DNA from 2 places in the Geobacillus sp. JS12 genome. Region 1 is predicted to be linked to the other one. Evidence: riboswitches for the same ligand, from Rfam matches in the RefSeq annotation. Region 1 holds a riboswitch; the other holds the start of a gene.

The links. A riboswitch is a leader RNA that binds a small molecule or an ion and turns the genes downstream of it on or off. The one in region 1 is predicted to bind thiamine pyrophosphate.
Region 2: another riboswitch for thiamine pyrophosphate. It lies ahead of tenA (thiaminase II); the one in region 1 lies ahead of thiC (phosphomethylpyrimidine synthase ThiC).

Annotation. Positions count from the first base shown of each region.
Region 1 covers NZ_CP014749.1:3,582,684-3,597,986, forward strand. Annotated here, with positions in the region: gene A0V43_RS17620 (hypothetical protein) at 1-784, shown strand, start outside; gene A0V43_RS17625 (phosphomannomutase/phosphoglucomutase) at 735-2,144, shown strand; gene A0V43_RS17630 (helix-turn-helix transcriptional regulator) at 2,333-3,985, shown strand; gene A0V43_RS17635 (ATP-binding protein) at 4,232-4,630, shown strand; gene A0V43_RS17640 (STAS domain-containing protein) at 4,652-4,984, shown strand; gene A0V43_RS17645 (PP2C family protein-serine/threonine phosphatase) at 4,991-6,517, shown strand; gene A0V43_RS17650 (RDD family protein) at 6,707-7,120, shown strand; gene A0V43_RS17655 (methyl-accepting chemotaxis protein) at 7,361-8,614, shown strand; TPP riboswitch at 8,750-8,863, shown strand; gene thiC (phosphomethylpyrimidine synthase ThiC) at 9,035-10,723, shown strand; gene A0V43_RS17665 (aminotransferase class I/II-fold pyridoxal phosphate-dependent enzyme) at 11,322-12,500, shown strand; gene A0V43_RS17670 (thiamine pyrophosphate-binding protein) at 12,497-14,152, shown strand; gene A0V43_RS17675 (aldehyde dehydrogenase family protein) at 14,223-15,303, shown strand, end outside.
Region 2 covers NZ_CP014749.1:62,256-77,558, forward strand. Annotated here, with positions in the region: gene A0V43_RS00415 (YkvA family protein) at 200-472, shown strand; gene A0V43_RS00420 (TerC family protein) at 487-1,179, shown strand; gene A0V43_RS00425 (hypothetical protein) at 1,219-1,668, opposite strand; partial or broken gene A0V43_RS00430 (carbon starvation CstA family protein) at 2,072-3,665, shown strand; gene A0V43_RS20940 (carbon starvation CstA family protein) at 3,619-4,041, shown strand; gene A0V43_RS00435 (YbdD/YjiX family protein) at 4,034-4,237, shown strand; partial or broken gene A0V43_RS00440 (ketopantoate reductase family protein) at 4,353-5,280, shown strand; partial or broken gene A0V43_RS00445 (glycoside hydrolase family 13 protein) at 5,478-7,144, shown strand; gene A0V43_RS00450 (YfiT family bacillithiol transferase) at 7,178-7,735, shown strand; partial or broken gene A0V43_RS00455 (MFS transporter) at 8,354-9,558, shown strand; gene A0V43_RS00460 (class I SAM-dependent rRNA methyltransferase) at 9,622-10,806, opposite strand; TPP riboswitch at 10,949-11,055, shown strand; gene tenA (thiaminase II) at 11,162-11,845, shown strand; gene A0V43_RS00470 (ECF transporter S component) at 11,869-12,459, shown strand; partial or broken gene A0V43_RS00475 (ABC transporter ATP-binding protein) at 12,474-13,927, shown strand; gene A0V43_RS00480 (energy-coupling factor transporter transmembrane component T family protein) at 13,924-14,706, shown strand; gene tenI (thiazole tautomerase TenI) at 14,779-15,303, shown strand, end outside.

The DNA of each region.
Region 1 (15,303 bases):
GGCGTTGGCTTACGTTCGCCTCAGCGATCCGGCGCGGCGCGAGGCGGCAGCAGATATGTTGCGGCGGGCCATGCCGGCGGCTTGGGAGCTTCGTTCGCTGCGCGGCGTCGCCTGGGGGGTGGCCACTTGCGGCGTCTTATTGACAGAAGGACGCCCGCTTGGCGTCGATCAAGAGGAAGTGGCAGCTTTGGCTGCACGGCTTGAAGAGCGGCTGCTTGCGGCGTATTGGGAGCATGCTGGCGACGATTGGCATTGGTATGAGCCGGAGTTGACGTACGCCAACGGGGTGCTGCCGTGGGCGCTTTGGACGGCATATCGGCGCGCGCCGCGGGATGAGGTGAAGGAAGTGGCGGAAAAAAGCCTTGCTTTCCTTATTGAAAAAATGAGCGGACCGGGAGGTGTCATCCGTCCGGTCGGCAACCGCGGCTGGTGCAGCCGCCGCTACCGCGCCGATTGGGATCAACAGCCGCTTGATGTGATGAAGCTCGCTTTGGCGGCGCGCGAAGCGTATTGGGCAACGGACGACGAGCGTTATCGCGGCGTCGTCCGCCGCTGCCTCGCTTGGTTTTACGGACAAAACGACGGCAACGCGCCGCTTGCGGACCCAAGCGACGGCAGTTGCTGCGACGGGCTTGGCCCGAACGGCCCGAACCCGAATCGGGGGGCGGAGTCAACATTGTCGTACTTGTTAACAGCAGCAATCGCTCAATCGATTTCGGTGGAGGTGGTTGTCGATGAATCCATCAACAACGAAACCGTTCGCATGGCCGGCACACGTGTTTAAAGAATACGACATCCGCGGACGAGCCGGAGAGGAGCTCGATGAGTCGTTCGCGTATTGGCTCGGACGGGCCTTTGCCGACATGATGCAAAAGGAAGGCGAGAAGAGGGCGGTTGTCGGTCATGACAATCGTCTGTCATCGCCTGGCTTGCATCGGGCGCTCAAAGATGGGCTGCTCGATGGCGGCTGCGATGTCGTCGATATTGGGCTTTCGACGACGCCGATGTTTTACTACAGCTTATACTACACGAACATTCCATGCGGCATGATCATCACCGCCAGCCATAACCCAGGGGATGAGAACGGATTTAAAATCGCCATGGGAAAAACGACAATTTATGGCGAGCGCATCCAAGCGCTGCGGCAGGCGATGGAGCGGCTCAGCCAGGAACAGCCGCGTCCTGAAACAGCGCGCGGGCGCGAGGAAACGCTTGACCTTGCTCCGGCCTATATCAAGATGTTGAAGGAGAAAATTAAGCTCGGTCCGCGCAAGCTGAAGGTCGTCGTCGACTGCGGCAACGGCACCCCATCGATCATTGCGCCACAAGTGCTCAAAGAATGGGGGTGCGATGTCGTCCCGCTTTACTGTGAATCCGATCCGACGTTTCCGAACCATCATCCGGACCCGGTCGTGCCGGAGAACTTAACGGACTTGATTGAGATGGTGCGCAAGGAGCAGGCTGATCTTGGCATCGCGTTTGACGGCGACGGCGACCGGATCGGGGTTGTGGATGAAACGGGTGCGATCCGTTGGGGCGACCAACTGATGGTGCTGTTCTGGCGCGAGATTCTTAAGCGTCATCCGGGAGCCGACGCGCCCGTCGAAGTGAAATGTTCGCAAGCGCTTGTTGAGGAAATTGAGCGGCTCGGCGGGAAACCGTTCTTCCATCGCACCGGCCATTCGCACGTCAAAGCGACGTTGCGCCGTCGTCCGGAGATCCCGTTTGCCGGTGAAATGTCTGGTCATTTGTTCTTCAATGATGAGTTTTACGGCTATGACGATGCGCTGTACGCCGCTGGGCGCCTGCTTCGATTACTGTCGCACGATGAGCGCCCGCTGTCCGAGTGGTTTGCCGATGTGCCGCGGTACGCGGCGACGCCGGAGACGCGAGTTGCTTGCCCGGAAGAGAAAAAACCAGCTGCCATTGCCAGAGTAAAAGAGAAATTTGCCGGCCGTTTCCCTGTTGTCGATGTGGATGGCGCCCGCATCCAGTTCCCAGACGGCTGGGGGTTGGTGCGGCCGTCGAACACGCAGCCGATTCTTGTGTTGCGTGCAGAAGCCAAGACGGAGGCTGCATTGGCGGAGATTAAGCGGCAACTGGCTGATTGCCTCGCCACCCTTGAATTGCGCATTGACTGGTGACGCCTTTTCTCCGAATGGTCTGCGCTTGTCGCCCTCTGTCCGTTTCAAAAGATTTGTTCCGGCGTGGGTCGTCCGTAGGGCTCCCACGCCGGTTTATTTTTGTTGTGAGGGGGCTCATGCTTGATTTCTTGCAAATGGTTTGTCCATAATAGATAAGGATAAAAATGTATTGTAGGAGAGTTGAAGGCGTGGTGATCCGTGAATCGTTGCAATATATTCAAGATGCATACGCGGCATTGACGGAGTTGAGCATGCTGATCGTCGATGATCACGGCGCTCCCGTGACGAAAGTATCGAATATGACCGAGCTGGCGGAGTTCGTTTTGTTTGCCGCTAAAAGGGAAGCGCCATCGTTTTTCTGCCCGCAGGAACTTGTCATGGACGGATGGCAGCGTCCATCGGTCGTGCCGGTCGGGCGTTTTGGCATGAAGAGCATCGTCGCTCCCGTGTTTGTCGATGAGAAGGCGGAATATTGGATTTGGGCGGGCGTGTTTATTGAGGAAGAAACGAAATGGCTCATTTGCGAACAACCGCTGATGGACACTGGAGAATGGATGCCAGCGATCGAACAGGTGGCGGCGTTGCCGGCGCGGGCGGTCGAAGCGAAGTTAAAAGATATAGAAAAGATGGCGGTCATATGCGGGGAATTAATCAGCGGCGAGCGCCGCAAGCAACAATGCTGTGAATACGGAAAACGGCTCGAAGCAGTGGTTGCGGACAGCTCCGCCCTAGCGGACGTGGACAAGCTGCTTTTTGAGTTGCGGGCGTTCGATGAACGCGTCGATATGGCGTTGTATATCGCCAAATGTCCGCAAGGATGGATGGTGGCGGCGGCAAGCGGGGAAAAGGCCGGAAAGCTGCGCGGCAAGATGATCGATGCGTTGTTTCCGCCGCTTTCGTCTTCGGAGCCGCCGCTTCGTTCGGTTTACGTTCAAGATGCCGCTTTGGATCCACGCTTTTCCTTTTTTGTTCGCCATGGCATCCGTCCGAAAGCGATGATTGCGTATCCGGCGACGTACGGGAAAGCAGTGGAAGGATGGATCATGATCGGCAGCGAGGCGTCCTCTTCACTGCCGGCGGCGCTTCGTTCGGTCGGTTCCGCCCTCGTTCAACATTGGCTGCTCCTGGCTAAATGTACAGAGGTTGATATGAAAATGGACCGCCACTTGATGCGCCTGTCGATGTTGATGGAAATTGGACGGGCCATGCGTGTGGTGCAGAACGAGGAAGAAATCATCCGGATCATGGCCGAATTCGCCGCGGAGCTCGCTTACGGCGATTTCGTCTGCGTGGTATGGTCTAGCGATGGCCAAACAGCCGTTGTCCACGAAGGAGCGATGGACGTAGAAATGGCCGTTCGTTATCGGGATGATGTCTGCCGCCGCTATGGCTGCCACGGCGAAAAGGCGAAAGGCGAGGTGCCGGCGCTGCTTGATGTTGAAGGCAAATCGGTGATGGAAGTGCCGTTTTTCGTCGGCGATGGCCGCTATGGCGTTCTCGCCGTTCATATAAAGAAAGAAAGGGAAGCGAAAGAGGCGGAAGTGTATATGACGGCGTTGGCCGCGATTGGTGCGATGATGATCAGCGGCAAGGCTCACGGTGGGAATGATGGGACGGTCAATATCGACATGTTGTCCAAGCAGTTGACGGCCCGGGAGATGGATGTATTGGAGCTGCTCATTCAAGGCTGCAGTAACCGGGAAATTTCGGAACGGCTGTTCATTAGCGTCCATACCGTGAAAAATCATATTACAAACATTTTTCAAAAAATTGGCGTCAACGATCGGTCACAGTTGATCGCCCTTGTGTATCAACTAAACCACCGCCGGCAGCGCCGTTAAGGGGGACATCATTGGACGATGGGTGCCATGATGTCTTTTTTTTTTGGATGTAGGAAATTGGAATGAGCCCCATTTTGTATTATAATGAATTGTAGTAAATAAGAACTATTTTTCGATAGATGGAACAATAAAGGAGAAAAATAGCATTCGAATCCGTTTTCCCCAGCGCTGGAACGTGCGATAGTGGAAAAGCTGCCATGTTGCTTTGGCCGGCGCATAAGCATAACAAAGATAGGGGAAATGCCGATGAAGCCCAGGGCCATGATCCGAACGATGGCAATCATGAAAACGGCGGACATTTTAAAAGCGATGGACATTACCGAGGAACTGGCGAAGAGAATGGGGTTTTTGCCGCGTGATTGCCTTTTTCTTCGGCTCGCGACCGAGGAAGCGTGCACGAATGCGTATGAATATTGTCAAAAAACGAGAAAACTGCCATTTAGGATATTTTGGAAAATGGAAGCGAGACAGTTTATGATCATTGTCAAACAGCGAGGAGGATGCTTCTCCGTAGCCCAAACCGATGTCGTCAACACAGGGCCGCGCGGCAGAGGGCTGCAGCTGATCACCCATATTGTCGACGATGTATACGTGAAGCGAGCGGGAAACAACGTCTTGTTTTGCATGTGCAAATGCAAAAAATGAGTGACCATTGGAGGAAGCAAGATGAGGATGAGACAAGGGGCAATTTGCGCGCTGACATGGGCAGAAGATATTACCTTAAACAACGTCGAATCGTTCCGTCAAGCGCTGGAAAGGCTGCTGGACAAACAGGCGGATCAATTGATCGTCAACATGGAGGGGGTCAACTACATAAACAGCGCCGGACTCGGTGTCATCGCTGACAGCGTCATGGAGGCGAGAGCCCGACAAAAAGAGTTGGTCATTGCCGGAGTGGAAGGGTCGCTTGCAGAAATTTTCCATATTGTCAAATTTTCTTCGTTTATCAAACTATTTGCCACAGAGAAGGAAGCCATGGATTATTTCAGTGGAGAATGACGTTCTATGGTGGATGGGTTTTGGGAACATGTTCAACGTTATGACCACCTCGCGTGGCGGGAGCTGCTTCTCGGCTTGGAAAAAATGAATGTATTCGTTGGGCCGGGCGATTATGTGTATTGGCTCGCAGCGCCGGAACAAAGGCGGCTCTTGTTCATTTCGTCATCATGCGAGCAGCTGTACGGCCTGCCTCCGGACGACTTTTACCGCGATCAAGACATATGGGCAAAAGTGTCCTACCCAGATGACCGCGCCAAGGCGGAAAGAAAATGGTCGCTCCTTTCGGAAGCGGATGCGGGCGCCCAGACGTATCGCATTATCAATCAGCGGGATGGCTCCGTCCGTTGGGTGCTTGAACAGACGTTTCCTGTGCTTGGCCAATTCGGGGAAGTGAGGCTTGTCAGCGGGATTGTCGCTGATCTGACAGAAGCAAAGCGAAACGAGAATGAACGACAGCTCGCTGAACAAGTGTACAAAGCGATGGAACAGGCGATGCTCGTCACCGATGGCCAGTTTGTCGTTCAGTTTGTCAATCCGGCGTTCACAAAAATCACTGGTCATGATGTAGAGATTGTCGGTCAGCCGTTGCATACGCTTTACGCGGGTTATTACGAGGCCTGGCTTTATGAGGTGATTCAAGCGAGCACTGGGGAAAGTGGAGAATGGAGGGGGTGGGTGCGCTGGCGGCGGAAAAACGGTTCGGTCTATGTCAGGCAGACGACGGTGCGGGCTGTGCCCGGCCATGATGGAGAAATCGCGTTTTACTTGTTTTTATTTGCCGGTCCAACTTACGAGAACCTATACATCGCAGCGATGAAAGATGACTTGCGGCTGGCCCGCGAGGTGCAAAAGCGCGTGTTGAGCAAGCCGTTGTCGGCCAAAGGAATCCAGATTGCCGGAACGTACATCCCATCGCGGGAGCTGGGTGGCGATATGTACGCCTGGTATCCGATCGACAAACAGCGGTACGGCATTTTTTTAATGGATGTGATGGGTCATGGGGCAGCGGCTTCGCTCATTTGCATGTCGGTCCGCTCGCTCTTAAACGGCGTCATCCGCAAAGGGATCGTTCCGACGGAAGTGTTTCGCGAGTTGAACCGCCATATGCGCCAGTTGTACCATGAAAACGGGCGGATGACGTATTATTTCACCGCCGTATATGTTCTGGTGGATGTCAAGGAACGGATGATTGAATATGCATCAGCCGGCCATCCGCCGGGGTTTTTGTTCCAACCGGATGGAACGGTGGCGGAGTTGGACCGCGGCTGCGCGCCGATCGGGCTGCTTCCGCGCCTTTTTGTCGACAGCGGCCGGTTGCGCTACGAGCCGGGGGCGACGCTTGTGTTGTATTCCGACGGGGCGATCGAAGGGGAAACGGGTTCCGTCCGGCAAAAGATTGAAGCGTTCCGCGATGCGCTGGCGCCGCATATTTTATTGGACGAGCAAGTGCTTTTGGACCATCTGCGCCGCCATTTTGCGCAAAAAGGGCCGCTTCCAGACGATTTTTCGGCTGTGGTGGCGAAGCTGGGCTAAAGAAATTGCTGCAAGAAGATCGATTCCATCATCTTGAGCGTGTGTAGCAGGGACCACCGCATCGAAGCAAAAAATCGATGTGATGTCGAAAAAACCGATTTTCTTTTATACGCCATTTACGGTAAAATGAAGACAATTATACTGTTAATGGAGAATACAATATAGAAAAGGCAACAGGAGGGAAGGCATATGGCGGTGACAAATCCGGCTGGATTTTGGAAGCGGCTGTTGGCTAACTTGTTGGATGCGATTGTCGTCGGTATTCCGATTTCGATCATCGGCTATTTCATCACTGGCAGTTGGGAAACGAACTGGTTTACGTCATTAGCGAACATCCTTTACGCGTTAATCGTTCCGGCTGTTTGGTACGGATATACGGTCGGCAAGCGGATGCTTGGCATCCGGATTGCGAAAGTCAACGGCGGAAAAGTCGGCATCGGCACGATGTTTTTGCGCTCGTTCGTTGGCGGACTCGTATACTTTATCACGTTCGGCATTGGTCTCATCATTAGTGCGATTATGGTCGCTGCAAGAGAAGACAAACGCTCCATTCACGATTTTATCGCTGGAACGTATGTGACAACGGAAAAACCGGCGGTGTAAAGCGGAAAACAACAGGTGGTGCCCCAATCGAACGGGGCGCCTTTTTTTATTTTCTTCACCGATTAGAAGCGAGCAAAAGCATGATGTTTTTGAGCGGGTCCTTGTTAGATCAGAAAACTTTGCAACCACCCCTATTCATGATTAGGGCTAGGAAGGAAAATGAACGTTCATTCACGAATCTATTTATGTGGTAAAGAAATAAGAAAGGTGTTTGCATCATGGCAAAAGGAGGAGAGCGTTTTGTCATTAGCAAGTTATATCATCCGCACCATGTTCATCGTCATCCCTGGCACAGCGGCGATCGGCATGGCCACATGCCTGGTCAACGGCATTCGCGGGGCGGCATTTTGGTGGACGCTTGTTGCTACGGTGCTGTTTGGCGCGATGCTCGGTTTCGTTTCGGCAACGCTCAACTATCGACGGTTTGTTGCCCCGATTGCCGTTATTAACGAACATTTAGGCAAGATGACAGGCGGAGATTTGACGGCGCGCATACCGCTTGATCGCGTGCAGCAGCTGCGGCCGATTGCGGCGTCGTTAAACGATATGGCAAACGCTTGGCAAAGTGTGATGGGGCAAATCCAACATCATGCCGAAGAAGTAGCGCAATATTCTCAGCAGCTTGCCGCCGTCGCCGAACAGACGACGAAAGCGACAGAGCAAATTGCGACAACGATGGAAACGCTTGCGGCAAGTGCGGAGGAGCAGGCCGATGCTGTCCGCACCACCGCCGCGTCCGTGCATGATATTTCCCAAACATTGAGCGACGTCGCTTTCCATACGAAAGAAGTGGCGCACCGGGCTGAGAAAACATCGGCGAAAGCAGAGGACGGCAAGCAGTCCATCGGACAAATGTCCGAGCAAATGCAGTTCATTTACGATCATGTGCAAACGCTCGGCCAGGTGGTGAAAGGGCTTGGGGAGCGTTCCAACGAGATTGGACAGATTACGGAAGCGATCACTGGCATTGCGTCGCAGACGAATTTGTTGGCGCTCAATGCGGCGATCGAAGCGGCGCGCGCCGGCGAGCAAGGGAAAGGGTTTGCGGTTGTCGCGGATGAAGTGCGGAAGCTCGCAGAACAATCCGCGCGCTCAGCGCATCAAATTTCTGAGCTGATCGGTTACATTCAAGAAGAAACGAAGCGGGCGGTTGCGTCTGCCGAACAGGTGATCTCCGAAGTGGCGAAAGGATTGAACGTGGCGGAGGCATGCGGCCAATCATTTGCCCATATTCGGGAGGAGGTCGGCCAAGTGAGCAAACAAATTGGACAAGTATCGTCCGCCATCGAGCAAATGACGGAGCATGCCCGCCAAGTGAACGACGCACTCCAACAGATGACCAATATTGTCGAACAGTCAGCGTCCGGTGCGGCCAACGTATCGGCAGCGACGCAGGAACAAATGGCTTCCGTCGAGGAAATCGCCTCTTCGTCGACATCGCTCGGTCAGATGGCGGACGAGATGCGGGCCATGCTGAAGAAATTTTCTGTGTGAGTGAGGAAAAGGACGCTTTCTTCGAGAAAGAGGGGCTTTCAAACGACGTGTGGGAGTCAACGTTTGGAATAAAATGGTTTGCATCTTTGCCAATTGCCTGATAAAATGAAAAAAGTCAGTCATCATTGTGATACGCTTATCTGCTAGGGGAGTCCGAGAGCCGGGCTGAGAAAAGAACGCGATGAAGTTCTTTGACCCTTTGAACCTGATCTGGGTCATGCCAGCGTAGGGAAGCAGGCAGCGGGAACAGATGGACGTGTCTTGTTCATTTGGCCTTTTGCCTTCGATCAGGTTCCGGTGTCGGAACCTGTTTTTATTTTGAATCGGCCGCCATCGCCTATTCTCGTGTTTGCCCCGCTTCAGACGGTGTGGCTTCAGATCTGATCTTTCATAATTTTATGTTGAAAGGGGAAGCCACGCATGGAAAACATTCGCTCGTTTATGTCGTTTCCGGAAAGCCGCAAAGTGTACATCGAAGGGTCGCGTCCGGATGTGCGCGTGCCGATGAGAGAGATCGTGTTGTCGCCGACGAAAACGCCGCAAGGAACGGTGGAAAACGAGCCGGTGCGCGTCTATGACACAACCGGTCCATACACCGATCCTCATTTTGAGCCGGACGTCGAAAAAGGATTGCCGCCTCTTCGCCGCAACTGGATTGTTGAGCGCGGCGATGTGGAGGAAATGGAGCGGTCTTCTGTTGCGATCCAACGTTCGCTTCCGTTTGTGCGCCGTCCATTGAGGGCAAAGCCCGGAAAAACCGTGACACAAATGCATTACGCCAAACGGGGGATTATTACGCCAGAAATGGAGTTTGTCGCGATTCGTGAACAAATCGATCCAGAAATGGTCCGCCAAGAAGTCGCCGCTGGTCGGGCCATTATTCCGGCTAATATTAACCATCCAGAGAGCGAACCGATGATCATCGGCCGTCGTTTCCATGTGAAAATTAATGCCAATATCGGCAACTCGGCTGTTTCTTCATCGATTGAAGACGAAGTGGAAAAATTGCTTTGGGCGGTGCGTTGGGGCGCCGATACGGTCATGGATTTGTCGACCGGCAAGCACATTCATGAGACGCGCGAGTACATCATCCGCAATTCGCCGGTCCCCGTGGGAACGGTGCCGATTTATCAGGCGCTCGAAAAGGTAGGAGGGGTGCCGGAGAAGTTAACGTGGGACGTGTATCGTGAGACGTTGATGGAGCAGGCGGAGCAAGGAGTCGACTACATGACGATCCACGCCGGTGTGCGGCTTCATTACATTCCGCTCACCGCCAACCGGACGACCGGAATTGTCTCGCGCGGCGGCTCGATCATCGCCCAATGGTGTTTGGCCCATCATGAAGAAAACTTTTTGTATACGCATTTTGAAGAAATCTGCGAGATTTTGAAACAATACGATGTCGCGATCTCCCTTGGCGACGGCTTGCGTCCCGGCTCCATCGCCGATGCGAACGATGAGGCGCAGTTTGCGGAACTCAAGACGCTCGGCGAGCTGACGAAAATCGCCTGGAAGCATGATGTGCAGGTGATGATCGAAGGGCCCGGACATATTCCAATGCATAAAATTCGCGAAAATGTCGAGCAGGAACAGGACATTTGCCATGGAGCGCCGTTTTATACGTTAGGGCCGCTTGTCACCGACATCGCGCCCGGGTATGACCATATTACGTCAGCGATTGGCGCCGCCATCATTGGCGCTTATGGAACGGCGATGCTTTGTTACGTAACGCCGAAAGAGCATTTAGGGTTGCCGAATAAAGAGGACGTACGCGCCGGGGTCGTGGCCTATAAAATCGCCGCCCATGCGGCTGATCTGGCAAAAGGGCATCCAGCCGCTCAGCAGCGTGACGATGCGCTCTCGAAAGCGCGCTTTGAATTTCGTTGGAACGATCAGTTCAATTTATCCCTCGATCCGGAACGGGCCCGCGAATACCATGATGAAACATTGCCGGCTGAGGCGGCGAAAACAGCTCATTTTTGTTCGATGTGCGGGCCGAAATTTTGTTCCATGAACATTTCACATGAACTGCAACGGAAAATCAAAGAGGAGGGGATGAAAGAAAAAGCGCAACAATTTATTCGGCAAGGGTCATCGCTGTATCAATGACAAGAAGCGGGCTGCGATGCTCGGCATGGTGGAGAGGATATGGAAGTTCGATCAACGGAAAAAGCATGAGCTGGAAAACGCTCGGTGCTGATCGAAGCAGCGGAGGGGGGCGAACGTTCATCGCCCCTCTTGTTTGTTCTGCAAATTGGTGTGGTTCTTTATTATTTTTAAAATATATAATTTTCAAAAAATATATTTACAAATCGTTTCAGATGGATTATGATAATGGCATAAGGTGCAAATTTTGAATCATAGAATGATCATGCGGGGAAAACTGCGCAGTCTATCGCGACGCCTTCGCCGGCGCTTCGCTTCCATAGACAGCGGCCAGTTGCGTCATCGAACCGTGGATGATGCCGGCCGCTTCTTTTTATGGCGAAAGGGCCGGGTTTCAGAAGGTTGATCGCGTTTTTCTAGCAGCTTAGTGAAAAATTAACCACTTCTCCTGCATCGACCGCTTTTCGAGAAAAAAGATTTTGATGATGTCTTGATGTGAGAAAGCCATTGGTATTATAGGCTGCTTCTTGAACGTGAGACGGGCATGAGGGGGATGGGCGTGCGCATAAACTGAAACGAAGGGCCATGAGGAGGGATGGGATTGAACACATTTTCCGATATTGTGCAGACGATGCCGCCATATTTGTTCTCCCGATTTCAAAAGAAAAAAGAAGAACTGCTAAAGCTCGGGGTTGATGTCATTGATTTAGGGATCGGCGCCCCCGATTTGCCGCCCCCTTCCTTTGTCATCGAAGCGTTGAAAGAAGCGCTCGATGCGCCAGAACACTATACGTATTCGCCGTATGGCGGCTGCAGGGAGTATCGGGAAGCGGTCGCGCGTTTTTATGAACGGGAATATGGCGTCAAGCTCGATCCGGAGACCGAGGTGTTGGCGTTAATCGGCTCGAAAGAAGGAATCGTCCATTTGCTGCAAGCCGTTCTCAATCCCGGCGAGCTCGCCTTAGTGCCTGATCCAGGCTATCCTGTCTACCGGACGGCCGTCCATTTTGCCCGCGGCCAGAGCCGATCGCTGCCGCTCGATGCGCAACATGGTTATATTCCTCGGTTTGATGCGCTTCCCTCGTCCGTTTATGACCAAGCGAAAATCATGTTTCTCAATTATCCGAGCAATCCGACGGCCGCCGCTGTCGATTTGGATGTATTGGCCGAAGCCGTTTCACTTGCCCGTTGCCACCGGATGTTCATTGCTCATGATGCGGCCTACTCGTTCGTGACGTTTGCCGGTTTTCAAGCGCCGAGCATTTTGCAGGTGGACGGGGCAAAGGAAGTGGCGGTGGAATTTGGATCGTTGTCCAAAAGCTATAACATGGCCGGCTGCCGCATCGGATACGTGGTCGGAAACCGGGACATGATTCGAGCGCTTTCGGTGATCAAGAGCAACACGGATACGTGCCAGTTTATTCCGATCCAGAAGGCGGCGGTGGCCGCTTTGATGAACGGACAGACGTTTATTCGAGAAAATAGCCGCATTTATGAACAACGCATGAATAGGATGGTCGAGAAACTCCGAGAACTGGGCATCGACGTGCAGCGGCCGAAAGCGACCTTTTTCTTGTGGATCCCGGTCTATGACGGATACTCATCCGAACGATTTGCCGCCAAACTGCTCGAAGAAGCGGGAGTCATCGTCACACCGGGAACAGCGTTTGGACCCGCAGGGGAAGGATATGTCCGCGTATCGCTGTCAGCGTCGATGGAGCGTCTAGAGCAAGCCGTTGAACGATGGAAGCAAGTGAATTGGGAGGAATCGGCGCCATGAAGCGAACGATGCGTCACATCACGGTGGCTCAAGCCATCGTCGAATGTTTCAAACAGGAACAAATCCGTTATGTGTTTGGTGTGCCGGGGGAAAGTTATTTGCCCCTCCTTGATGCCATCTATGATGAGCCATCCATCGAGTTCATCTCCGCCCGCCATGAAGGGGGTGCTTCCTTTATGGCGGAAGGGTATGCGAAAGCGTCGCAAAAGTGCGGCGTCGTGCTGGCTACAAGGGCGGTCGGCGGAGCGAATTTGGCGATTGGCGTCCATACCGCGAGGCAAGATTCCACTCCGATGGTCGTGTTTTTGGGGCAAGTGAACAGCCGCTTCCTAGGGCGTGAAGGATTTCAGGAAGTCGATATGGAAGCGTTTTTTCGTCCGATCGCCAAATGGGCGGTCGAAATTCGCGAAGCCGAGCGGGTGCCAGAGCTGGTGCAACGGGCGTTTCGCACCGCGAAAACAGGGCGGCCCGGCCCCGTCGTCGTTTCACTGCCAGAAGATGTCTTTTCCAAAACGATAGCGGAAGCAGTGATAGCCGAGACCGATGTGCCGAAGCCGGCACCAAGGCAAGAAGATATACAGCACATTGAAGAGATTCTGAAGCGCGCCAAACGGCCGCTCGTGATTGCTGGCGGCGGCGTCAAATGGTCGGGAGCGGAGCAGTTGCTGCGCTTATGGGCGGAAAAGTATGCACTTCCGGTCATGGCGGCGTTCCGGCGGCATGACGTGTTTCCCCACAACCATCCATGCTATGTCGGACACCTAGGTCTAGGGTCGCCCAAAGCGGTCATCGAAACGGCCGAGCAGGCGGATGTGGTGATGGCATTGGGAACGCGGCTATCGGAAGTAACGACACAAGATTACCGTTTGCTCTCTCCCAATCAGACGCTGATTCACATCGATATTGACAGCGATGGATTCGGAAAAGTGTATGCACCGGATCTCGCGGTTTGGGCTGACTGTCAGGAAGTGCTGTCCCGTTTGCTCGATATCGCGGTGCGGCCGTCTTGGCAAGAATGGGCGGCTGAACGGAGGAAACGGTACGAACAAACGGCCAGGCTGCCGGTGGAACATCGCAATCTCTATGAAGTTGTGATGGCGAGCTTGGCGCGCCATTTGTCAAAAAATGCGGTCATTACGAACGATGCCGGGAATTTCGCCGGTTGGCTCCATGCTTTTTTCCCGTTTGGGGATGGGCACACGTACATCGGCCCGACGTCAGGAGCGATGGGATATGGCATGCCGGCCGCCATTGGCGCGAAACTGGCCTTTCCCGACCGGACCGTCGTTTCTTTATCCGGGGATGGCGGCTTTATGATGACGGTGCAGGAGTTGGAAACGGCCGCTCGATACGATATTCCGATCATCAGCATTGTGTTTAACAATCATATGTACGGCACCATCCGCATGCATCAAGAATTGCAGTTTCCGGGGCGGGTCATCGGCACCGATTTAGGCCGCGTGTCGTTTGCCCGTTTGGCAGAATGCCTAAACGGCCGCGGGTTCCAAGTACAGACGGAACAACAGTTCACGGAAGCGCTTCTGTTGGCGCTTGAGGCCAAGAAGCCGACGGTGATTGAGGTGTTGACCGATCCGGACCACATTTCGGTGGCCGCTACGATCCAGGACTTGCGGGCCAAGAGGAAGTCCTGACGATCATCGCTCGGCGTTCAATGTATAAATTATCTCAATAAATCATCTAGAAAAATGGGGGGAGTATACAGTGAAAATCCAAAACTATATCAATGGAGAATGGAAGGAGCCAAGCACCGGGCAATTTGCGCCGGTGATCAATCCGGCGACGGGGGAAACGATTGCCGAGGTGGCGATGTCCGGGCCAAACGATATTGACGAGGCCGTTCAAGCAGCCAAAGAAGCGCAAAGACAGTGGGCCCTCGTGCCGGCTCCGAAACGCGCGGAAATCTTGTATAAAGTTGGGATGCTGCTAAAGGAGCGGAAAGAACAGTTGGCCCGGCTGTTGACGATGGAAATGGGCAAAGTGATTGAGGAAGCGCGCGGCGAAGTGCAGGAAGGCATTGATATGGCGTTTTACATGGCGGGAGAAGGACGGCGGTTGTTCGGCGATACGACGCCGTCTGAACTGAAAGACAAATTTGCCATGAGCGTCCGCACGCCGGTTGGAGTGGTCGGCATTATCACGCCATGGAATTTTCCCATTGCCATCGCCACTTGGAAGTCGTTTCCGGCCATTGTTGCCGGCAATGCGGTCGTATGGAAGCCAGCGCCCGAGACACCGATCATGGCGCAGGAATTAGCTCGCATTTTTGAAGAAGCGGGCTTGCCGCCGGGAGTGTTTCATGTGGTCCACGGTGACGGGCCGACAGTCGGCAATGCGCTCGTCGAGCATCCGGATGTCAAGGTCATCTCATTTACCGGATCGAATGAAGTCGGGCGGATGATTGCGGAAAAATGCGGACGGCTGTTGAAAAAAGTGTCGCTCGAAATGGGTGGGAAAAATGCGGTGATCGTCATGGATGATGCCGATTTGACATTGGCGGTTGACGGCATCATCTGGAGTGCGTTCGGTACATCAGGCCAGCGGTGCACGGCGTGCAGCCGGGTCATCGTCCATGAGCGGGTGAAACAGGAGCTTGAGCGGCGTCTGCTGGAAGCTGTGAAAACATTGAAAATCGGCAACGGGTTGGATGAAACGGTCAAAGTCGGACCCGTCATCCATGAAGAGGCGCTGCAAAAGATCGACCGCTACGTGCGCATTGGTGTAGAAGAAGGGGCGAAATTGCTGATTGGCGGTCATCGACTGCGCGAGGGCGACTATGCGCGCG
Region 2 (15,303 bases), 200 kb from region 1:
GTGCGCCCTCGGCTTTGTTGGCAACGGCAACGTTGTTAGCGAGACCTTTACCGATGTGGGTAAAGGTCTCTTTTACTTATGAAGGCCTTTACCAAGGATGGTAAAGGCCTTCTTTCATGTCATGAAACAAAAGGGGGGAAGATAATCGTAAAAGAAGATAGGTTCGGCTTCAAAAAGAACAAAAAGCGGAGGGGATGACATGCGCAAATGGTGGAAACGGCTTCGGTTCATCGTCCATGTCCGGCGTTTTCTACCGTTTTTGTTCGAATTTTTCGTTTCTCATGAAGTGCCAATGCGAAAAAAATTGTTTTCCGTCGGTTTGCTGCTTTTGTATATAGCGCTGCCGCTTGACCTCATTCCGGATTGGCTTGCGTTGTTTGGTTTGATCGATGATTTGGCCGTCTTCCTATTTATTTTGCAACAAATCATTAACATGGCACCTATTTCATTAAAAGAAAAATATAACTTGTAAAGGGGGATTGTTCCATGGATGTATTGTCAGCAGAGTTTTGGACGGCGTTGCTGTCGATCGTCATTATTGATCTTTTGCTGGCAGGGGATAACGCCATTGTGATCGGATTGGCGGCCCGCAACTTGCCGAAACATCAGCAAAAAAAGGCCGTTGTCTGGGGAACGGTCGGCGCTGTCGTCATCCGGGCGCTGGCAACGATTTTTGTTGTCTGGCTGCTGAAAATCCCAGGGCTTTTGCTTGTCGGCGGTGTGTTGCTTGTCTGGATCGCCTATAAGCTGCTTGTTGAGGGGAAAGATCATGATGATGTTGAAGCCGGGGGAAGTTTATGGGAGGCGATTCGCACCATTATTATTGCCGACGCGTTGATGGGGCTTGACAACGTATTGGCGGTCGCCGGAGCCGCGCACGGAAGTTTTCTCCTCGTGATCCTTGGGCTGCTCATTTCTGTGCCGATCATGGTGTGGGGCAGCACGCTCATTTTAAAATGGATCGAGCGCTTCCCAATCATGATTACGATCGGCGCCGGTGTCCTCGCCTGGACGGCGGCGAAAATGATCGTCGATGAGCCGTTTTTAAAGGCGTATTTTGCCAATCCTGTGGTGAAATACGGGTTTGAGCTGCTTGTTGTTGCTGCCGTCATTATGGTTGGGACAATGAAAAAAAGAAAGTCCGCCAAAGAGCCGCAACCGAAAGCCGCCAATGAATAATTGGCGGCTTTTGTGGTGGGGCAATCACCAAGCGGATGGCTATTTCCATTTCAGCAGCAGAAATTGTAGCAGCCATCCAATGGAGAGCCCGGGGATGACAGATAAGATCGGCAGCCAAATCGGCCCAAAAAACACGCCGCCGATCGTCACGTGCGCCGAGTACATCAAGCCGACCGTCACAAAGTAGGCGGAGAAGACAAACGGCAAAAACGAGTACGGCGTCCGTCCGCCGCCAGCGTCTTTAAACGCATCCCACATGGCGAAAAAGTATAAACATGGGTAAAACATCAGCCATCCGATATCGGTGATGCGGGCGGCCTCATCCGTGCGCCCCAAGAAGCTGAGGCGGATGGCTTCATTGAAATGAGATTGGGTGTTAATCACAAATTCCAACGCAATAAACAAAATTCCTTTGACATACTTTTTGTTCAACAGTTGCCCGAATCCAGGCAAAGCAATGCTCCATAACAATGCTTCGATCGCCTTCACCTTCTCGAACCCTTTACTGAAATAGTAGTTGATCGTTGTTTTGTCCATTGCGCCGTCAGATGGAGCTGGAGACAATCAATGGGTGCTTCATAGTCAGTTGCTGGTTAAGCCGATGGGTGCAATTACATTTTTTGCGCCAAAGACTTGTTTTATACTTTTGTGAAATAGGAATGGGGAAAAACGTTCCTATAGAACCAAATGATACGTTAGTTGAAGATGAAAAAATATCTTTAAATTTTTCAGAATAATGAATATAATAGTAGCGTAAAGGATTCTGACAAATAAAAAAGGAGGAAGCCGTGTGAAGGGGCTAAAATCGATTTTGTTATGGGGCCTGATTTCCATCCTCGGGGCTGCCGCGTTTGCCATTTTGGCTTTAAGCCGCGGTGAGTCGGTCAACGCGATGTGGCTCATCGTGGCTGCGGTGTGTACGTATGCGGTCGCCTACCGTTTTTACAGCCGGTTTATCGCCCGCAAAGTGTTCGGTCTTGATGATAACCGAAAAACGCCGGCTGAGATGTTCAACGACGGGAAAGACTATGTCCCGACGAACAAATGGGTGCTGTTTGGCCATCATTTTGCCGCTATTGCGGGAGCGGGGCCGCTTGTCGGACCGATTTTGGCCGCGCAGATGGGGTACTTGCCGGGGACGCTTTGGATTGTGATCGGCGTTGTGCTCGGCGGAGCGGTGCAAGACTTTGTCATTTTGTTTGCGTCGATGCGCCGCAATGGGAAGTCGCTTGGCGAAATGATCAAGGAAGAAATGGGACCGGTGACGGGCTTGATCGCAGCGCTTGGCATTTTGGGCATTATGATTATTTTATTGGCCGTATTGGCGCTCGTTGTTGTGAAAGCGCTTGTCGGAAGCCCGTGGGGATGTTTACGATCGCCGCGACGATTCCGATTGCGATTTTGATGGGCATTTACATGCGCTTCATTCGCCCGGGGCGTGTTGCCGAGGCGTCGCTTGGGGATTTGTGCTGTTGATTTTGTCGATTGTGGCCGGTCAGTACGTCGCAGAGCATCCGACGCTTTCGGCGATGTTTACGCTCAAAGGGGAAACGATCGCGATCTTAATGATCATTTACGGATTTGTCGCTTCGGCGCTGCCGGTATGGCTGCTGCTTGCGCCGCGTGACTATTTGAGCACGTTCTTGAAAATCGGTACGATCGTTGGACTGGCGCTTGGCATTTTCGTCGTCATGCCGGATTTGCAAATGCCGGCAGTGACGAAATTTATCGACGGTACAGGACCGGTCTTCGCCGGCAATTTGTTCCCGTTCTTGTTCATCACGATTGCCTGCGGCGCAGTGTCCGGGTTCCACGCGCTCGTTTCATCCGGCACGACGCCGAAGATGATTGAGCTTGAAAGCCATGCGCGGCCGATCGGCTACGGTGCGATGTTGATGGAGTCGTTCGTCGCGGTTATGGCGATGGTGGCGGCTTGCGTCTTGACGCCAGGGGCGTATTTTGCCATCAACAGCCCGGCGGCGGTGATTGGCCAAGATGTGGCGCAGGCGGCAAAAGTGGTATCGTCATGGGGTTTCACCGTCACACCGGATATGCTTGCGCAGCTGGCGAAAGACGTCGGCGAGCAAACGGTGTTGTCGCGCACGGGCGGGGCGCCGACGTTGGCGATCGGGATGGCGCACATTTTATCGAGCGTCATCGGTGGCAAGGCGCTTATGGCATTCTGGTATCACTTTGCCATCCTGTTTGAAGCGCTGTTCATTTTGACGACGATTGACGCCGGCACGCGCGTCGGCCGCTTTATGATCCAAGATATTATGGGGACGTTCTACAAGCCGCTTGGCAAAACGGATTCGCTTGCCTCGAACTTGATCGCCACGACCCTTTGTGTGTTGGCGTGGGTTACTTCCTGTACCAAGGCGTCGTCGATCCGCTTGGGGCATCAACACCCTATGGCCGCTGTTTGGCATCGCCAACCAAATGTTGGCGGGCATCGCCTTGTTGTTTGCGACGACCATTCTATTTAAAATGGGCAAAAAGGCATATGTTTGGGTCACGCTCGTGCCGACGACATGGCTTTTGGTCGTCACGCTGACGGCAGGGTATCAAAAGCTGTTCCATGAAAACGTTAAAATTGGGTTCTTGTCGCATGCGAAAATGTTCCAAGACAGCTTGAGCCAAGGCAAAATTTTGGCGCCGGCCACGAATGCGGCGCAAATGCGGCAAATTATTATGAACGACTACATTGATGCGACATTGTGTGCGATTTTCATGCTCGTTGTGATTGCGATGTTGATCTCGGCGTTGAACATCTGGATCAAAGTGCTGCAAAACAAACATGTGCCGCTCAAAGAAGCGCCGTACGTGCCGCGCGATGGAGAAGGAGCGAAGCATTATGCCTAAATGGCTGCAAACTGTGTTGGCCTATCGCCGGCAGTTTCTTGACTTGCTTGTCGGCGTGCCGAGTTATGAAAAATATGTCGAGCATATGAAAACCCATCATCCGGGTGAGCCGATCAAGTCGCGGAAAGAGTTTTTCTGCGAGGCGCAAGAGGCGCGCTACAATGCCAAGGGCGGCAAAGTGTCGCGTTGCTGCTAGCGGCTGGAAAGGAAGGAGGGGGTCCCCTTCTTCCTTTTTTCAACGTCTGCATCGAAACGCTGTCCATTCCAGCCTAGGCTTGGCTATGAACATGTGGGAAAAGGGGATACATAACATGCGCGTTCTTGTCGTGGGAGCGGGGCGGTTGGCGGCTATTTCGGCGGACGCCTGCTCGAAAAAGGCGTCGATGTGACATTTCTCGTCCGTGAGCGGAGAAAGCGGGAGCTTGAGGAACGCGGGCTTGTCATCCGCAGCGTCCACGGCGATGCAGTGCTCGCGCCGAAACTGATCGCGGCCGGTGAACGGACGGAGCCGTTCGATCTTTTTGTGTTTTCAAACAAGGCGTATCATTTGGCGGGCGCCATCGCTGATGCTAAACCGTACGTCGGTGAGACAACGATGATTTTGCCACTCTTAAACGGCATGGCCCATATGGATGTGTTGCGGGAGTCATTTGGCGATGACAAGGTGTTGGGGGTCTTTGTTTCATCGAAACGACGTTAAACGAAAAAGGGGAAATCGTTCAAACAAGTCCGGCCCATGAAGTTCGTTTCGGCGAGTGGTCGGGAGAACGGACAGGGCGGGTGAAAGCGTTGGAATCGTTGTTTGCCGGCGCCAATGCCCGGTTTCGGTTAAGTGAGCGAATCGTTTCGGACATGTGGAACAAGTATTTGTTTATTGCCACTATGTCAGGGGTGACGACGCTGTTTCGCGCTCCGATCGGGCCGATTCGTTCCGGCGAGTACGGGAGCGTCATCATCAGCCGACTGCTTGGGGAAATCAAAATGATTATGCAAGCGCACGGCGCGCCGCTCACTGAGGAGATGGCCGAACGACAGCGCGTTCAGCTCGAACAGATCGCCCCGACGATGAAGTCATCGATGCAGCGTGATATGGAAAAAGGGCTGCCGATTGAAGCCGATCATTTGCAAGGGTATTTGCTGGAGCTGGCGAAACAGTATGACATCCACGCCCCGATGCTTGAAACCGTCTATCATAACTTGAAAATTTACGAAGCGGGCCGCACCGCTAATGAACGTTGATTATCGTTCGAATCGGCCGTTTGCCAGCATGTCGATCGTCTGGCAAACGGCTGTTGTTTTACGGGCGGCAATTGAAAACAACAGCCTAAAAATATTCATCAATCATTTTTTCGCTAGTCTTGAAAAAGAGAGTTGTATATTGCCGTCATGTAGTGTACAGTGGATAGTGAAAACGTGTGCACAAAGGGGAGGCAGCCTTGAAAAAAACATGGTGGAAAGAAGGCGTTGCGTATCAAATTTATCCGCGCAGCTTTATGGATGCCAACGGCGACGGCATCGGTGATCTTCGCGGCATCATCGAAAAGCTGGATTATTTGGTGGAGCTTGGAGTCGACATCGTTTGGATTTGTCCAATTTACCGGTCGCCGAACGCCGATAACGGATATGACATCAGCGATTATTATGCCATTATGGATGAGTTTGGAACGATGGATGACTTCGATGAATTGCTTGCCCAAGCCCATCGGCGCGGGTTGAAAGTCATTTTGGATTTGGTCATCAACCATACGAGTGATGAGCATCCGTGGTTTATCGAATCGCGGTCATCGCGCGACAATCCGAAGCGCGACTGGTACATTTGGCGCGACGGCAAAGACGGGCGCGAACCGAACAACTGGGAAAGCATTTTCGGCGGCTCGGCGTGGCAGTATGACGAGCGGACGGGTCAATATTATCTGCATATTTTTGATGTCAAACAGCCCGACTTGAACTGGGAAAACAGTGAGGTGCGCCAGGCGCTTTATGAGATGGTCAACTGGTGGCTGGATAAAGGTATCGACGGCTTTCGCATCGACGCGATCTCCCACATTAAGAAAAAGCCGGGTCTTCCCGATTTGCCAAACCCGAAGGGGCTGAAGTATGTACCGTCGTTTGCCGGGCATATGAACCAGCCTGGCATTATGGAATATTTAAGAGAGTTGAAAGAGCAAACGTTTGCGCGATATGACATTATGACGGTCGGCGAGGCGAACGGAGTAACGGTTGATGAGGCCGAACAATGGGTCGGGGAAGAAAACGGCGTGTTCAATATGATTTTTCAGTTTGAGCATCTAGGGCTATGGGAAAGGCGTGCGGATGGTTCCATCGATGTCCGCCGCCTAAAGCGGACGTTGACGAAATGGCAAAAAGGGCTTGAAAACCGCGGGTGGAATGCGTTGTTTTTGGAAAACCACGATTTGCCCCGCTCCGTTTCGACGTGGGCAATGACCGCGACTATTGGGCGGAAAGCGCCAAGGCGCTCGGCGCGCTTTACTTTTTTATGCAAGGGACGCCGTTCATTTATCAGGGGCAAGAGATCGGGATGACGAACGTGCGGTTCGATGACATCCGTGATTATCGTGATGTGTCCGCTCTTCGCCTGTATGAACTCGAACGGGCGAAGGGGCGGACCCATGAGGAAGCGATGACGATCATTTGGAAAACCGGGCGCGACAACTCGCGCACCCCGATGCAATGGTCTGGTGCCCCAAACGCTGGATTCACGACAGGTACGCCATGGATCAAGGTGAACGAAAACTATCGTACGATCAATGTCGAGGCCGAGCGGCGCGATCCGAACTCGGTATGGTCGTTTTATCGACAAATGATTCAGCTTCGGAAAGCGAACGAGCTGTTTGTTTACGGAACGTACGATCTGCTTTTGGAAAACCACCCATCCATTTACGCGTACACAAGAACGCTCGGACGTGATCGCGCGCTTGTAGTCGTCAACTTGTCGGACCGCCCGTCACTTTACCGCTATGACGGCTTCCGCCTTCAGTCAAGCGATTTGGCGCTCTCGAACTACCCGGTCCGTCCGCATAAAAATGCGACGCGTTTTAAGCTGAAACCGTACGAGGCGCGCGTATACATCTGGAAAGAATAAGAAGGAATTTGCCTTTCTGTGTGGAATGAATGAATACGGAAGGGAGATGATCAACATGGGACGGTCGATCCGATTCGCTACCCGATCGGAACGTTTCAAGCGCCGCAGCAGTTTGAGGCTGGGAAGGTGCAAGAGTGGATTGCTGCCATCCGCGGGCTGCCGAACGACTTAAGAACCGCTGTTTCCGGCTTGAACGATGAGCAGCTGAACACGCCGTATCGCGACGGCGGCTGGACGGTGGCCCAAGTCGTCCACCATTTGGCCGATGCAAGCATGAACGCGTTTTTGCGCACGAAATGGGGAGTGACGGAAGACGACCCAACGGTGAAGCCGTTTGCGGAAAGCGAATGGGCGAAAACAGCTGATGCCCGTACATTGTCGATTGAATCGTCGCTTTTACTGCTTGACGGGCTGCATGCGCGCTGGACGGTGTTGCTTGAATCGATGATGGAGGTGGATTTTCACCGAACCATTCGGCCGAAAGGGGCAGCGGGGGAGATGCCGCTGTATGTATTGACCGCGTTGTATGCATGGCATGGGAAACATCATACCGCACAAATTGTGTCGTTGCGCAAACGAAAAGGATGGTAAAGGCTGCCGATTGTTCGGCGGCTTTTTTCTTCATCCTATTTCGCGCAGGAGAATCCCACTTCAACGACCAAAGGGAGTAAGTGGGAGAGGAATGCGCGTTCCCCCTTTCTTTTGTGTATGATAGAATAAAGGCATGGAGAAAACCGTTCAATAAAGGCACTCCCATAACGGCTGCTCGATGGATGGAGTTGGTTGCAGGAAACGTTGCAACCGTCAAACATCGATCGTAGGTCCGTCTGTTGTGTGTGGAAGCCAAGTACTGCCAACAGACACACCGAGAGAATCGGTAACGATGCAGACATGACCTGCGTGGTTGGGCAGTTGTCAACCTGCCCCTGATGCAACCCCAAGTCAAGGAAGGAGGACGAAGTCCGTTTGCACTTCTGGGGAGTTGCAAGCCCTCACTTCAAGCGTTCGCGAAGTGGGGGTAGTTGACGCATCATAGAAGGATGGTGCTGCGCAAACAACACCCGGGAACCGCCGGCTGGGCGGGGCTTTTTTGTCGTCATCTTGCCGGGAGAACAGTGAAATCACATTTTGCTTAAACGGCGGCATAGGATTATGTTATACTAACAAATATTAAGGGACACGAAATACATCGTTCGCAAGGGGATCGGTATGGGAGCGGAGCAGCAGCCGCTTATGGCAGAACAAAAAGAAAAAATATGGACGAAAGATTTTGTTTTGATTTGTTTGGCCAATTTTTTTGTGTTTCTTGGGTTTCAAATGACGCTGCCGACCCTTCCGCTGTTTGTCGAGCATTTGGGCGGCAACGATCAGCTGATTGGCGTTGTCGTCGGTGTGTTTACGTTTTCGGCGCTCATCGTCCGTCCGTTCGCCGGCCATGCGCTTGAGACGAAAGGGCGCCGGTTTGTGTTTTTATTGGGGCTTCTCATTTTTGTCATTTCTGTCGGTTCCTACAGCTTGATCTCAAGCATTTTCCTTCTCTTTTTGATGCGGGTCGTCCAAGGAATTGGCTGGGGTTTTCGACAACCGCTTCCGGAACGGTGGCGACGGACATCATTCCAGCGAGCCGCCGCGGGGAAGGAATGGGCTATTACGGGCTGTCGGGGAATATCGCCTTGGCGTTTGGTCCGTCGCTTGGACTTGTGCTTGCCGCTATGATTCCGTTTAGCCATCTGTTTGCCATTTGTGCGGCGCTTGGAGTTGCTTCGGTGCTGTTTGCCGCCGCGATCACGTATAAAAAAGCGGAAGCCGTGCATGGCAAAGGGGCGAACAGATGGGATTTGTATGAAAAAAGCGCTTTGACCCCGTCGTTGCTGTTGTTTTTCTTGACGGTGACGTTCGGCGGCATCGCCTCATTCTTGCCTCTATATACGGCGCAAAAACAGATCGGCGGCCTGCAGCTGTACTTTTTGCTTTACGCGCTGGCCTTGATGGTGACGCGAACGTTCGCTGGCCAGTTGTATGACCGAAAAGGGCATCGAGCCGTCTTTCTCCCTGGTGCGGGGCTTATTTTGCTGGCGATGCTTCTTCTCGCTTGGCTGCCGGGAGAATGGGCGTTGCTTTTGGCGGCGGTGCTGTACGGTTTCGGCTTTGGCATGGTGCAACCGGGGCTGCAGGCGTGGTCCGTCGAGCGGGCGCCTGCCCACCGCAAGGGAATGGCGAACGCGACATTTTTCTCGTTTTTTGATTTAGGGGTCGGCGTCGGGGCGATGGTGTTTGGCCAAATCAGCCATTGGTTCGGCTATCCGAGCATTTATTTAGCTGCTAGCGGTTCGGTGCTCCTTTCGATGCTTGTCTATCTGTCGGTCTTGCATAAAGAACAATCGCTTCGCCCCAGGGAACGAAAAAACGCTTAGGGATAACCCCTAGGCGTTTTTTCTGCCCAGCGGCGCATCGAAACGGCCTTTGAGAGCGGCTCGTCACCGCCGGGAATGCACTTCGTAAATGGCGAATTTTAAGTAGTCGCCTTCTTCCGCGGCAAGGAGTTTCGGGTGGTCGTAGCCGGCGCCGTTCCAATATACTTGGCGCAGCACTTTTTTCGCGTCAAATGCGGCATCAGCGATCATCTCTTGAAATAGGTGCGGGCGGACGTGGTACGAGCAGCTTGATGTGACGAAAAAGCCGCCGTCTTTGACAAGCTTCAATCCGTTTAAGTTAATGTCTTTATAGCCGCGCAGCGCCTTCGGGACGGCATGGGCCGATTTCGCGAACGCCGGCGGGTCGATGATGACGACATCCCACTGTTTGCCGGCGCGCACCGACTCGCGCAAATAGTCGAAGGCGTTGGCGACGACAAATTCAACGTTCGTGAATCCGTTTAACGCGGCGTTCCGTTTCGCCGTTTCGATGGCATGTTCAGAAATATCGACGGCAGTAGCATGTTTTGCCCCATACAGACAAGCGTTTAGCATAAACGAGCCGGTATGGGTGAAGCAGTCGAGCACGGTCGTCTCCGGGCCGATGAGCGGACGAAGAGCGGCGCGGTTTTGCCGTTGGTCGAAGAAAAAGCCGGTTTTTTGTCCGTTTTCAATATCGACGATGTATTTCACGCCGTTTTCCTCGATTTCGATTTCCGTTTCCGCTTCTCCGTACCAAAAGCCTTTTTCTTGTTTGAGGCCTTCAAGCTCGCGGACGGACACATCGTTGCGCAAATAAATGGCCCTTGGGGCAAACACGTCAAGCAAGCCGCGCAAAATCCAGTCTTTCCGCCTTTCCATGCCGAGCGCCAAAATTTGCACAACAAGCACATCTTCATATTTGTCGACGATCAATCCGGGCAAAAAGTCGGCTTCGCCATAGACGGCGCGGCAGGAGCGAACGCCGGGAATCATCCGTTCACGGTACGCCCACGCCTGACGGATGCGGTCGATGAAAAAGCGCTCATCGAGTTCATCGTTTCGGTTTTGCGTCAAGACGCGGACGATGATTTGCGAAGCGGGGTTGATATATCCTTTCGCCAGCCAATAACCTTGATGATTGTAAACGTCAACGAAGTCGCCCGGCGTCGCATCGCCTTCGATGCGGTCGACTTCACTTCGAAAAATCCATGGATGCCCTTGCTCAAGCCGTTTTTTCCGTTCTCTTTTCAGGATGACCTTCGCCATCGTTTCCACTCCCATTCCGTCGTCAATTGCTGCGTTTCCATCATAGCGGATTGCAACGCATAGCGCAACGTCGGAGAAAAAAAGATTGACAATCGTTCGTGCCATGGTATGATTAAGTGTAAAGAAAACTGAAAATTGCACCATCATCCACTAGGGGGCCTTTAGAAAGGCTGAGATCAAAGTGTGCCTTTGAGACCCTTAGCACCTGATCTGGGTAATGCCAGCGTAGGGAAGTGGAGGAGCAGCACAGCAAGGCTAGGCTTTGCCTTGCCAACGTCGCATGCCCACGCCGCTTTCTTTACGCCAATCGGCAAAGGAAGCGGCGTTTTTATTTTGCCAAAAAGGGGGAAAACGAATGTCATTTGCCAAACAATTGCGTCAAGCGGCCGATCCGATCTGGCAGGCGAGTTTCCGCCATCCGTTTGTTCAGGAGCTTGGCCAAGGGACGCTTGCGCGCGAGAAGTTTCGCTATTACGTGATGCAAGATGCCTATTATTTGCGCCATTTTGCCCGCGTGCAGGCGATCGGGGCGGCGAAATCGCCGGATTTGGCGACGACAGCCCGGTTGGCGCACCATGCACAAAGCACGTGCGAAGCCGAGCTGTCGCTGCATGAAACGTTCGCCGAGCTCTTGGGCATTACGGAAGAGGAAAGGGCGGCGTTCATTCCGGCGCCGACGGCGTACGCCTATACGTCGCACATGTACCGCGCGGCGTACGAAGGGCATCTCGGTGATGTTATCGCCGCCATTTTGCCGTGCTACTGGCTGTATTACGAAATTGGCGAGCGCTTGAAAATGTGCCGCCCGAATGATCCGATTTATGAAAAATGGATCGGCACCTACAGTTCGGACTGGTTCCGCTCGCTTGTGGAAGAGCAAATCGCGTGGCTTGACGACATCGCTGACGAGGTCACCGAAGAGGATCGCCATCGGATGAAGCGGCATTTCCTCATCAGCAGCGAATATGAGTACGAGTTTTGGGAGATGGCGTATCGGCTTGAGCAGTGGCCGTCGGCTGAATTGGCGGCGAGCCGTTGACGCAAGACAAGGAGGAGAACAGGATGGAAGTGAAGACAAAAGGGTTAAAATTGGCGGATATTTTAACGACGATCGTCATTGCGATTGTGTTTGGCATTATTTACAAATTATGGGGCCCGCTATATAGCGCGGTGGGAGCAGTAGGGTTTCATCTCGATCAACTCATTTACGGCATGTGGTTTATCGCCTCCTCGCTCGCTTATTTGCTCATTCGCAAGCCAGGGGTGGCGTTGCTCGCGGAGATTGCGGCTTCGTCCGGCGAGCTGATCATGGGATCGCAATGGGGGCTTGAAGTGCTCATTTACGGGGTCGTTCAAGGGCTGTTTGCCGAGCTCGTCTTTGCCGCCTTCCGCTATCGGCGCTTTGATGTGTTCGTTGTATCGCTCGGCGCGGTCGGGGCGACGATTGGCTCGCTCATCATGGACTTTTACAAAGGCTATATTGAGGCGCTCGCCCCATGGAATATGGCGCTCTTTTTGCTGGCGCGTTTTATCGGCGCCATCCTCATCTCCGGCGTGCTTGCTGTTTCATTGGCGAAAGCGCTCGAAAAAACCGGAGTGACGCAAATGTGGCGGCCGGCCTCGAAAGACGATTACGATGCATTGAACCGGTAAGGCGGCGAATGGCGATGAAACAAGCAATTGCGATTGATCGGCTGCGCCTGAAATTTCCCGGGAGCGACGGGCTGCTGTTTCGCGACTTGTCGCTTTCGATTGCCGAGGGGAGAAAGTGCTCCTCCTTGGTCCGTCGGGATGCGGCAAGTCGACATTATTGCAAGTGATGGCTGGCATCATTCCCCACTCGATCGATGTGCCGATGAAAGCGGAGCGCCTTAAGCGGCCGGAACGGTGGGGCTATGTTTTCCAAGATCCTGATGCGCAATTTTGCATGCCGTATGCGGACGAGGAAATCGCTTTTGCCCTCGAAAATCGAAGCGTGCCGCGCCACGAGATGCCCGTCCGCATCCGTGCGCTGCTGAACCAAGTCGGTTTGGAGATCGCTCCGCATACTGATATTCATACGCTTTCCGGCGGGATGAAACAGCGGTTGGCGCTCGCTTCGGTGCTGGCGCTTGAGCCGGATGTGTTGTTTTTGGATGAGCCGACGGCGCTGCTTGATGAAGAAGGGACGAAGGCGGTATGGCAAACGGTGAAGCAGGTGAGCCGCGGCAAAACGGTCATCATCGTCGAGCATAAAATTGACCATGTGCTCGACTTTGTGGATCGCATTGTCTTGTTCGGCCGCGATGGGCGCATCATCGCCGACGGCGAGGCGAAGGCGGTGTTTTCCGACTATAAAGACGTCATTGCCGCTGAAGGGATCTGGTATCCGGGTGTTTGGGACGACTATGACCGGACGGCAAGGCGGCGAAATCGCCATCAAGGCGAGGAGCTTCTTCGCCTCGCCCGTTTTCGCGGGTTCCGCGGCCGGGAGGCGAAAATCTATGTTCCTAAAGCAACGGTGCACGCCGGCGAATGGATTGCCGTCACCGGAAAAAACGGCGCCGGTAAAAGCACGTTGCTGCACGCGCTTATGCAACTCATCCGCACGGACGGAGAGTATATGCTGCTAGGCGCCGACATCAAGCGGCAACACCCGCTCTACCGCCATATTGCGTTTGTTTTCCAAAATCCGGAGTGGCAATTTGTCGCCCATTCCGTCCGCGAAGAGCTCGCCTACTCGCTTCGGCTTGAAGGGCGGCCGGAAGCGGAAATCGAAGAAACCATCACCCGCCTGTTGCGTGAATTTGACCTTGTTGAGCAGCAAGACCAGCACCCGTACCAGCTGTCAGTCGGGCAAAAACGGCGGCTGAGCGTGGCTGCTTCGATCGTCGCCGGCCAACGCCTCTTTTTGCTTGATGAGCCGACATTTGGGCAGGATGCGAAAAACACGTTCGCGTTGCTGGCGATGCTTGAATCATACCGTGAGCAAGGGGCGGCAATCATCATGGTCACCCACGACGAGCAAATTGTCCGTCGTTTTGCGACGAGACGGTGGGTCGTTGAAGATGGAGCGCTTGTTCGCGATGAGCGCCTTGCTGCTGTGGAGCCTGTATTGGCCGAAGGAGGAACATGGCGATGAACTGGGACATTCAGCGCCGTGAAACATGGCTTTATGAAGCGAACCCGAGTTTGAAGCTCATTGTGCTCGTCATGCTCTTTTTTGCGGTGTTGTTCATTCATAACCCGAACGTGCTGATTAACGTTTCGCTCGCTCTCTTCGTTTTGTTTTGCTTTGGCACCGGCTATCCGGCGAATGTGTTGTTTTGGTTGTTTTTGCCGTTTTTCCTCGTGTTTGTTTCGACGGCTTCATCGATGATGATGTTTGGCGAGGGAACGACGACATGGTTTCGCTGGGGGCTCATCCATGTTACAGCGGAAAGTTTTTGGCGCGGGGTGCACATCGGGTTTCGCGCTTTGGCGCTTGGGCTTCTCGGCTTGATTTTTTCGCTGACGACCCGGCCGGTTCCGTTGTTTTATTCGCTCATGCAGCAGTTGAGACTGAAGCCAAAGTATGCATACAGTTTTTTGGCGGCCGTTCGCCTATTGCCGATTATGCTTGAAGAGTTTCAGGCGATCCGCTATGCGTTAACAGTGCGCGGCGTGCCGAATAAGGGCGTCCTCAGCAAAATGAAGCGCTACGCCATTCCGCTGTTGTCGCAAAGCATCCGCCGCGCCCAGCGCATCGCCGTGGCGATGGAAGCGAAACAATTTTCTGGCAGCGGGCGGCGCACGTTTTATTATGAAATCGGGTTCGGCAAATATGATATTTGGCTTGTCGCCTTGTTTGCCGCTTTGATGTTCGCTGCCTACTATGTCGGTGTTCATTATCCGTATATTTCTATAAGCGATGTACGGTAGAAAGAAAGGGATGGCGATGGGGTTCTCCATTTCGTTTCCACCGGGCGTCAGACGGTTGACGAATTCGCCGCGATTTGTGCGCACACCCATCCGTATGCCGACCTGATTCATATTCGCGAAAAAGGGAAGACGGCGCGTGAAGTGGCGGCGTTTGTCGCGGCACTGCTTCGCGTCGGGGTGCCGCTGCAAAAAATCATCGTCAATGACCGGGTTGATGTCGCCGCTGTCTACGGTGTCAAAGGTGTGCAGCTTGCTTATCACAGCCTGCCGGTGCGCGCCGTCCGCCGCTCGTTTCCGGACTTGACGGTTGGTTGCTCGGTGCACGGGTCGGAGGAGGCGAAACAAGCCGAACAGGATGGCGCTCACTTTTGTTTGTATGGCCATATTTTTCCGACGGACAGCAAGCCCGGTTTGCCGCCGCGCGGTCTGGACTCGCTTGCGGAAATCGTGGCCGCCGTGTCCATTCCAGTCATCGCCATCGGCGGCATTCACGCCGGCAACGCCCGTCGGGTGCTGGAAGCGGGCGCAGCCGGGGTGGCAGTATTGTCGGCTGTTTTTTTCGCTGCTGACCCCGTTGCTGAGGCCAAGCGGCTGTCA